Regions from separate parts of the Xenorhabdus sp. XBWT genome, predicted to be linked through region 2. Evidence: predicted binding sites of a transcription regulator. Region 2 holds the regulator's gene; the other holds the start of a gene.

Evidence for each region. Region 2 encodes sigma-54, which starts transcription at its own class of promoters, with help from an activator protein. Its sites were predicted from a motif close to GTTGGCACANNTTTCGCTNT; they were not measured.
Region 1: a site for sigma-54 is predicted at 2,577-2,596, ahead of glnA (glutamate--ammonia ligase). Genes of this name have one in related genera too.

Annotation. Positions count from the first base shown of each region.
Region 1 is NZ_CM180990.1:191,331-196,499, forward strand. Features, by position in the region: gene glnL (nitrogen regulation protein NR(II)) at 1-831, opposite strand, end outside; gene glnA (glutamate--ammonia ligase) at 1,047-2,456, opposite strand; gene AC5JQI_RS00850 (hypothetical protein) at 3,009-4,925, opposite strand.
Region 2 is NZ_CM180990.1:514,207-519,375, forward strand. Features, by position in the region: gene rapZ (RNase adapter RapZ) at 1-512, opposite strand, end outside; gene ptsN (PTS IIA-like nitrogen regulatory protein PtsN) at 552-1,019, opposite strand; gene hpf (ribosome hibernation promoting factor) at 1,134-1,421, opposite strand; gene rpoN (RNA polymerase factor sigma-54) at 1,445-2,884, opposite strand; gene lptB (LPS export ABC transporter ATP-binding protein) at 2,954-3,679, opposite strand; gene lptA (lipopolysaccharide ABC transporter substrate-binding protein LptA) at 3,686-4,234, opposite strand; gene lptC (LPS export ABC transporter periplasmic protein LptC) at 4,215-4,808, opposite strand; gene kdsC (3-deoxy-manno-octulosonate-8-phosphatase KdsC) at 4,826-5,169, opposite strand, start outside.

The DNA of each region.
Region 1 (5,169 bases), 320 kb from region 2:
GTAACGCTCACTTTGTAAGGTAACCTGAAATGCTGTTCTTGTCCTCAGAGTAATCGTACCGCCTTTTTCGCCCAGAGCTTGCAGGGCATTGCGAGTAATATTCAGTAATACCTGCTCAATTTGGTCAGGGTAGTGGGCTAACTCAGGCAGGCTGGGATCATAATCTTTGATCAGCGTGATATTGGCAGGCATTTCCAATGAAACTAATTGATAAACACGCTCGACCACATGATGAATACTCTGTCGGGTTTGGGTTCCGGGATGCTGTGGTCCCAGCAACCGATCAACAAGAGCACGTAGTCTGTCAGCCTGTTCAATGATCACTTGAGTATATTCCCGCAAATATGGTTCTGGCAGTGCCTTGGCGAGCAGTTGTGCGGCTCCTCGTAACCCGCCAAGGGGATTTTTGATTTCATGTGCCAGCCCCCGAACCAATTCCCGCGCAGCTGCCTGCTGTGCTTGTTGAATCTGCTCTTGGCTTAAACGTCGCTGGCTATCCATAGGTGCTAGTTCCAGCAGAATAAACTGTTCGGAAATTGGTTGGGCACTGAGCGACATCACGTGAGAGTGATTATTAATCACCAATATGACTTCGTTATCGGTAAAGCCATGGCCGCTTATCAAACTAGAACGCATCAATTCTGTATCCAATGAGATATAGCTAAACAGAATTGGAAGGGGTGTGCCGAATAACTTACGTGAACTTTGTGCCAGAAGTTGCATTGCAGAATGATTGGCATAACGGATAATCAAATCATTATCCAACACTAAGACACTGTTTATCTGTGAGTCGAGAATCTGTTCTGCATCGGGCAAATCAACCATTGTCATTCAATCTCTGCACTTTTTTGGTGCATTGTAGCCTATCTAAGCAACTCAATGGGCTTTCTGTTAAGAATGTATTTTGACTCCTTCGGAATAAGAGTCATTACGTACAATGTGAACCTGCTTATATGCACCGGAAAAGAACCCATCCGAAGATGGGTCAAAGTTTCACGGCAACAAAAAATGAATCACAGTAATATCATCAAGTACAATATTCAGCATTACACACTGTAATACAGTTCAAACTCCAGAGGATGTGGAGCCATACGGACACGTTCAACTTCACCTTGTAATAAATTGATATAAGCATCAATTCCATCATCGGTGAAAACACCACTGCGTGTCAGGAATTCGCGATCTGCATCCAATGCAGCCAAAGCCTCTTCTAAAGAAGAAGCCACAGTTGGGATCTCTTGTGCTTCTTCCGCAGGCAGGTCATACAAATTTTTATCCATTGCATCACCCGGATGGATTTTATTGATGATGCCATCAAGGCCAGCCATCAGCAGGGCGGAAAAAGCAAGGTAAGGATTCGCTGCCGGATCAGGGAAACGCACTTCAATACGGCGGGCTTTAGTGCTGGCTACAACCGGAATACGGATAGAAGCAGAGCGGTTACGGGCAGAATAAGCCAGCATAACCGGAGCTTCAAAGCCGGGTACCAGGCGTTTGTAAGAGTTAGTGGTTGGATTCGTGAAGGCATTCAATGCACGGGCATGTTTGATAATACCGCCGATATAGTACAGCGCCATCTCAGACAGACCACCGTATTTATCACCTGCAAACAGGTTAGTGCCATCTTTGGATAGTGACATATGGCAGTGCATCCCGGAACCGTTATCACCGACTAATGGTTTTGGCATAAATGTGGCAGTCTTACCATATTTATGGGCAACATTATGAACCACATACTTATAAATTTGGGTTTCATCTGCTTTTTTTGTCATGGTATTAAAACGGGTGGCAACTTCGTTTTGTCCGGCTGTTGCAACTTCATGATGGTGTGCTTCAACCACCAAACCCATTTTTTCCATTGTCAGACACATGGCTGAACGTAGGTCTTGAGAGGAATCTACTGGCGGAACAGGGGAATAGCCGCCTTTGATGCCGGGACGATGGCCTTTGTTACCGCTTTCATAACGTGTGCCGCTGTTCCATGCTGCCTCAGTATCATCAATATGGTAGTAAGAACCAGAGATGGAACTCCCGAAACGGATATCATCGAACAGGAAAAATTCGGGTTCTGGTCCAAATAAAACGGTGTCTGCAATGCCGCTCGCACGCAAGAAATCTTCCGCGCGTTTGGCAATGGATCGGGGATCGCGATCATAACCTTGCATCGTGCCCGGTTCCAGAATATCGCAACGTATAATGAGCGTGGCATCATTAAAGAAAGGATCAATCATTGCAGTGCTTGGGTCTGGCATTAACACCATGTCGGACTCATTGATACCTTTCCAGCCACCTATAGATGAACCGTCAAACATTTTTCCATCTTCGAAGAAATCGTCATCAACTTGATGGGCAGGGATAGTGATATGTTGTTCTTTACCTTTGGTATCAGTAAAACGTAAGTCAATAAACTTCACCTGATGCTCTTCAATTATGGACAAAACATGTTCAACGGACATACTGAATTCTCCTGGTTTACATCGGCCAGATAAAACTGTGCAAGAAAGCTGCTGTTTTATCTAGGGGCGATTGTGTATCTCTGCACAGTCAATTTTTGTGAAATTACTCATGCAAAGATTAATGCGAAAAGCGTGCCAACTTTTAAAAAGTCTTTAATATCAGAGTATGATTTTTTGGCAGCTAGAGAATGGATAGGATAAAGGCCAGTTTTTAAATATTTTGCACTGTATTGGTGACTTTCAGTTACGGATGTGCACTTAAGTGGTGCGATAGACCGTTCTGGTCGATAGTTCTATAAGTATAGGGATAGGATAGCCTTCGTGTTTTCCAATTGAGATTTCTTTTCTTCTGACAGAATCCGACTATGATAATCAGGATATCTCCATACTATCTGCAGTTTAATTATTTTTAAATTTGGTACAGGTAATAAGTAATTTGTCTATACCCCATGGATTCACTAAATAACATATGATGAATACCACCTCTATAAGAGGCGGTATTCATTTAAGAACAAATTGAATAATCAGCTAATATTAATGAGAATTAGTACATTAATTTGTAATATATGTTGAATAGCTAATCTGATTATCGATATTTGCTTCGCTGTTATTTCCGCCACCTGGCTCATATCCCCAGGTCACGACCCTTTTATCCCCTGTCAGGGCTGCAAATGCTCTTCCTGTCGCGTAGATAGCCCTTACATCTTTCAATTGATCTTTGACATTTGTACAATCACCGCCAAAATCGCTATCTCCCCAAGCGGTTACTGTCCCATCTTTGTGTAATGCAGCACATGCATTTGCTGTACACGTTACCTGAACAATATTCTCATTACATCCGCTGGGGGGTTCATACTTAGAGGGTGTATTTATATTGTAATTATGGGATATCTGGGCTTTATAGGATTGTGTCCTAAACATGACACATTCGAAATTACCAGATATATCTGTGATATTATCGTATGTCTTAATGAAGTCGAAAGGTGGATTTGGTGGTACATTCAGAGTCATCGTCAACTTATTGTCAGTACCCAGAATTGCTCTACCTCGCACGTTCTCAATAATATTCAGCTCATTTTCACCATTTAAGATATCCCACTCAGAAGGATTAACTGATTGAATGGCTAAATCTCCGGGTACTGGATAGATACCATCAAATTTAGGAGGAATAGGCGCTGCGAATGTTAAAAGCTCTGCTGTACCATCCTTATGGATAAACGTGAAATAACACCCAGCAGGTACAATTGCACGAGGATAACTGTAGTCTCGACCTAGTATCGTTGAATATGGAAATCCTAACCAACCGTTAGGAACCTCATCATCCATTCTGAGCCATAATGAGTGCTGAGTTTCAGTATTAAAGCCAAAGACAGCATCATCATTTCCGACAAGGATAGTCTTTTCAGCAGGTCCCAGATTCACTGACGGCTGTTGCCTTGCTCCCATGCCCCATATATCAATATTACCATCCTCTGTCATGGCCAGGACATTCAGACCGCCCATTGTAAGATCAATGTATTTTTTAGATTGAGATTGTTGTGGTGGTGACATGTGCATCGACGTTGTTGTAGACCAGAGTGTTATGCTGCCATCGTTATGTAAGGCTCCATAACCGTATCCAGATGCTACTACTTTTTTCACATTCGAGTCGGTCAGGCCACCAGTTGTCACTTGTGGCGCCCTCTCTATTGCTCCCCAGGCGTATAGATTTCCGGAATCAGTTAATGCGGCGAAACTAGATGCAAAAGATTCTGGAACACCGACTGGTTTACCTGGAGGAGTATCTCGAAAAGGGTTATCACGGGCTGCTGTACCACCATTACCAAAAATATTAATGGGGTTTATTATATACATATATTTCCCACTGGGAAGAGAAGTAACGGCTATTGGTATATCTGGTGCGTTATCATAGAAATGATCACTTATAGTTGCGTGATAATTTTTATCATTATACTGCCAACTTACATTGGCTTTTGGAGTATCACTATATTGCCAAGTAACTGACACGGGATTTCCCTCCTCATCCCACGCAGTCAAGCACTGTGGTCCAAAGAGAGCATTAGCCGAAGTGTAAAGAATGGAGCGTGCACCCATGACGATAAAAGGTTTTTCTGTTACTACGGGCTGTTTAATAACATTTATACTCACAGACTGTGAGTAAGCTATATTCTCAGCAGTATCAGATGTTGTATAACTAACGTCATACTTTTGTTCTTTGAGTTGATCTTTACTAACATGTAATTCGTAATAATTACTAGGTATGCTAGCTATCGTCAAAGTTGGTCCACTGAAAGCATCTTGAGAACTACCTGAGAATTTAAAGTGAACCGTAATACTGTCCTCTTTGATAAGATAAGAGCCTACTGGTACGAGTATTTGAATTATATCCCCTTTTATTTTAGATAGATCCAAAATGCCATTGTCGGATTGAGGTAAAAGAGGAAGAGGAAGAGAGTTATTTCCGCTCATAATTAAATCCTTATTTTTATTGGTAGATATGGAGTTTATTTATAATTAAAAGTGAAGATTGAGTGTAAATTAAATTATTGAAATTAACTAATGAAAATAACTTATCGCATATTCATGCCATAAATATAATTTTGTTGTTATAATTAATAGTGTTGTGAGTAATGACGGAGTTGTAAAAAAAGTAAGTAAATAAATAAAATAAAGATGCGTGATAATGATTTTTAATCACACTGAATTATAATTT
Region 2 (5,169 bases):
TGTTTAAAACCAAATGATTCAAATACCATAGTCAGTTCACGTTCACGTTTACCCAGTAAACGTGTCCTGAGCATTTCTGCCAGTTCGTGAACGGACATTTCAGATGTGTCGATGATTAAGTCGGCGCGTGAACGCAGGGGCTCCAGCAGGTCGCTTTCTTGGTCAATCGCACTTTCCAGTGACAGGTTTTTGCTGGAAAGTGGGTGCAAACGGCGGGTGTCACTGTAACGGCGGATCAGTGTATTGCGATCAGCGTCAAGAAACAGAAGCTGTGGTGAAAAACTGTCAGGTAATTGTGTCAAAGCTTCTTCGAAAATTTCCGGCGACTCCGGCATGTTTCTGACATCAATGCTAACCGCAGCGGAAATGTTGCGTTCAGCCAGTGTGCTTGCCAGTTCTGGCAACAACACGACCGGCAGGTTATCTACGCAATAGAAACCCATATCTTCCAGCGCCCGCAGAGCAACGGACTTACCAGAACCTGAACGACCACTGACTATCATCAGCACCATGAGGTGACTCTCCTAAATGTTTATAATTGTATTAGTTATTTATTCAGTAATAATTTTATATAGCTCTTCGTCACTCTGTGCTGAACGCAGGCGACGGCAAAGGTTTTTATCTGCAAGGCGCTTTGCTATTAATGATAGCGAGTGTAAATGGGTTTGACACTGGTCTGATGGCACCAATAAAGCGAACAGTAAGTCAACAGGCTGATTATCAATGGCATCAAAAGTAATAGGGTGCTCCAGATGCAAAAACACGCCAACGGCATTGTGTGAGCATTCCTTGTCTAATTTGCCGTGTGGGATCGCAACCCCGTTGCCGATGCCTGTTGTGCCTACTTTTTCGCGGGAAAGAATGGCTTCGAACACGGTATTTTCCGGTAATTCAAGCTGTTTTGATGCTAGCTCACTGATAATCTCTAAGGCTCGCTTCTTACTCGAACAAGGTACGTTATTGCGTGTACATTCGGGTGAAAGCACTGAGCTTAGCGGTAAATCTGTTTCGTTGTTCATTTCTTTATTCACTTAGAGCCTTGTGATACCAGATGCCTCAAGGCATCTGGTATTAATGCACTGCTTCCAGACAGAACAGTGTAATTTTATGACGGCCCCGTTGTCTGGAAACTGTTAATGTTGTCTCAATTTACTTTTGTGTTTGGTCAATTGACGAGCGAGTTTATCTGCCAATGCATCAATTGCCGCATACATGTCTTCATGCTCTGAGGTGGCATGCAACTCACCTCCGTTGATGTGCACTGTGGCTTCCGCGATTTTTTGCACTTTTTCCACTCGGAGGGTGACCTGAATGAGGTTAATCTTATCGAAATATTGATCCAGTTTGCCGCATTTGGTGTTCACAATGTTGCGCAGTGCATCTGTGATTTCAATATTGTGGCCTGTGACATTGAGTTGCATAGTGTTTTCCTTCTCTGTGTTGTTCAAACCAGCTTTTTACGTTGGTTTGAAGGCGGGATGGATAACGACTCTCTATATTTTGCGACAGTTCGGCGTGCCACCTGAATGCCTTGGTCGGCCAGCATGCTGGTCAATTTATTGTCACTCAGGGGCTTGGCCGGATTTTCTGCCGCGACCAGTTTTTTCACCAGGGCACGTATTGCGGTAGAAGAGGCTTCGCCTCCGCTATCGGTATTGACATGGCTGGAGAAAAAATATTTAAGCTCAAAAATACCTCGCGGACTATACAGATACTTCTGGGTCGTCACACGTGAAATGGTGGATTCATGCATATCAACCTGATAGGCAATATCGGCCAAGACCAGCGGTTTCATATGCTCCTCACCATATTCAAAAAAATCTTGCTGCCGCCCAACAATGCAGCGGGAGACTTTCAATAAAGTCTCATTGCGGCTTTCGAGACTTTTGATAAGCCATTTAGCCTCTTGCAAGTTATTGCGAATGAAGAGGCTGTCACTTTCATTATGGGCTAACTGTCCCAGTGCTGCATAGTGTTGGTTGATACGCAGGCGGGGGATGCTATCGGTATTCAGCCTGACTTGCCAGCTGTCATTTTCTTTTTGCGCCAATACATCTGGAATAACATACTCGGACTCACCGGTATTGACTACTAACCCCGGTTTCGGCTCCAGTGATTGAATAATATCAATTGCCTCTTTCAGAACATTTTCTTTTAATTTGCTCTGACGTAATAAATTACGGAAGTCTCGATTACCCAGTAGTTCAAGATACTTACTAACGACGAGTTTAGCTTCATTCAAGTAAGGTGTTTCGGGTGGCAGCATGGAAAGTTGGATAAACAGGCATTCACGTAAATCACGGGCGGCAACCCCAATCGGATCAAAATGTTGTATGCGCTTGAGAACAGCTTCGACTTCTTCCGGTGTTAGTTCATCATCGCCCATGCAGGCAAGGATCTCTTCGGTAGAAACAGTCAGATAGCCGCTGTCATCAATCGCATCAATGATCGATGTGGCAATGGCAGCGTCCGTCTCAGTAAAGGGGGTTAATCCTGCCTGCCACATAAGGTAGTCTTGGAGTGTCTGGGTTGTTTCCCCTTGATAAACGGGAAAGTCATCATCACCGTGATCACTGTGGCTTCCTGAAGGCGTACCAGCGGTATAAATTTCATCCCAACTGGTATCCAGTGGCAGCTCTTTGGGCATATCTTTCTGTTCAAGCGCTTCGCGGGTATCCATTACTTCCATTTCAGTTTCTGGAAGATCTCGATTCTCCACTTCCTGATGCAGCTCATCTTGTTCAAGCAGTGGATTAGTTTCAAGTGCCTGTTGGATTTCTTGCTGAAGCTCAAGCGTAGAAAGTTGCAACAAACGGATAGCTTGCTGGAGCTGGGGCGTCATCGTCAGTTGTTGACTGAGCCTGAGTTGCAAACTTTGCTTCATAGCGTTACTACTTTCTCCTTAATCTAGCTTGAATGATCCCTTAAATTACGCCTGACAGAAAAATCAGAATCAAAGGCGGAAGCCTTCACCCAGATAGACGCGTTTTACTTGCTCGTTATTAAGGATGTCATCAGGGCTGCCGTGGGCAATCAAGTGACCTTGACTGACGATATAAGCACGTTCACAGACATCCAGTGTTTCACGGACATTGTGGTCAGTAATCAGGACACCCAATCCGCAGTCTCGCAGGTGTTGAATGATCTTTTTGATATCCAATACGGATATCGGGTCAACACCGGCAAAAGGCTCATCCAGCAAGATGAATTTGGGATTGGCGGCCAGCGCGCGGGCAATCTCCACGCGGCGGCGTTCACCACCAGAAAGTGATTGCCCAAGGCTATCACGCAGATGGGAGATATGAAACTCTTCCATCAACTCTTCTGCGCGCGTTTTTCGTTGTTCTTTGTTAAGGTCTTTGCGGATCTCAAGGACGGCCATCAAGTTGTCGAAGACGCTCAGGCGGCGGAAGATTGAAGCTTCTTGCGGTAAATACCCTATTCCACGTCGGGCGCGTTCATGTAGCGGCAATAAGCTGATGTCTTCTTCATCAATGGAGATAGAGCCTGCATCACGTGGAACAATGCCAACCACCATGTAGAAAGTGGTTGTCTTGCCTGCACCGTTGGGACCAAGTAAGCCAACAATTTCTCCTGACCTTACTTTCAGGCTGACGTTCTCAACGACCTTCCGGCCCTTATATGCCTTTGCCAAATTTGCTGCGTTTAGTATTGCCATAAGTCGTTATTTACTCTTTTTGTGAACTTCAGCGCCTTGGGTACCCGGGCCTTTGTCTTGTAATTGGGCAGGCAACAGGACGGTTGTGACATGTTTACCTTTATCACTAAAGGCTTCCATTTGCTGTGTCGGCACGAGGTAGGTGATTTTGTCACCCTTAATATTACTGTCTAGCTGTTCAAGATAGGCATTACCTGTCAATGTGATCAGCTCTTTATCCATTTCATAGCGCATCTTTGCTGCATGCCCTTTGAGGGGTTTGCCATCATCCTGCAATTGGTAGAAAGTAGCAGGATTACCGTAGGCTTCAATGACCGTTTTATTCGAATCCCCATCTGGACGAGTGACAACGACTTTATCAGCATGAATGTCAATTGAACCTTGCTTTACTATGACACTGTCCGTAAATGTGGCAACGTTCCCTGTTAAATCCAGTGACTGTCTTGCAGAGTCGATGGTAATGGGTTGTTTCGTATCATCTTTCAAGGCCAGTACGGGCAAGCTGACAGCAAAAAAGGTACTGGCAATAACGGTATTACGGATTAGGTTGTTCATGTGGAATCTCATATCGGGTAGTCACCTTTTCAATCAGTTCAGCGGTTTTGTTTCGCAGATTGCCGCGCATTTTCATGCCAACAGATTTCAGACCAACCCCAGTGAGAGTGACTTGATCATCGGACGCTACATCTTGTGTTGTAAGATTAACGGTCGCATTATCTGTTGTGATTTTCTGCAATTGTGATGCATCGTTCAGGCTATTCACTAGGACATTCCCATACAGATAGAGCATATTGTCATTAGTTAGTCTGGCTTTATCGGCACTGACTGTCCATGTGGCTTTCCGGGAGTCTGAGGGATTGTTGGAGTCATATGTTGTTAATACGGGCTTGGTAAACCAAGTCAGCTTCGTATCAGCGAAATTTTTGACATCATCGGCCACTAATTTGTAAAGCAGTTTGCCCTCCGGATCATGGACAAAGGTAACCGCTTCCTGTGTTTGATAAGTGGGATAACCGTCATCTACGATGGATGATGAAGAGTCGTCATTTACATTCGATAAATTCCAGCCAATTAGCGCAAGTGCGATAAGTCCGAGTATTGCGATCAACCAGGATTGAATTTTGCTCATTCTTTTTCAGTTTTAGTTTATATGGATAACCCTTTGGCACCTTCCAGCTTATTCTGAGCGAAGAGTACCAAATCACAAAGTTCCCTGACTGCACCACGACCGCCTGCAATCCGAGTCACATAATCTGCCTTTGGCAACAGCAGTGGATGGGCATCAGCAACCGCAACAGATAATCCAACTTGTGCCATGACAGGCCAGTCAATAAGGTCATCACCAATATAGGCAATTTGATCTGACTGTAACACTAGTTTATCCAACAGTTCTTTATACGCCAAAATCTTATCGCTCTGACCTTGGTAAAGATGTGTAATACCCAGTGTTTCAGCTCGATTTTCTAGCAGTTTTGCTTTGCGGCCGGTAA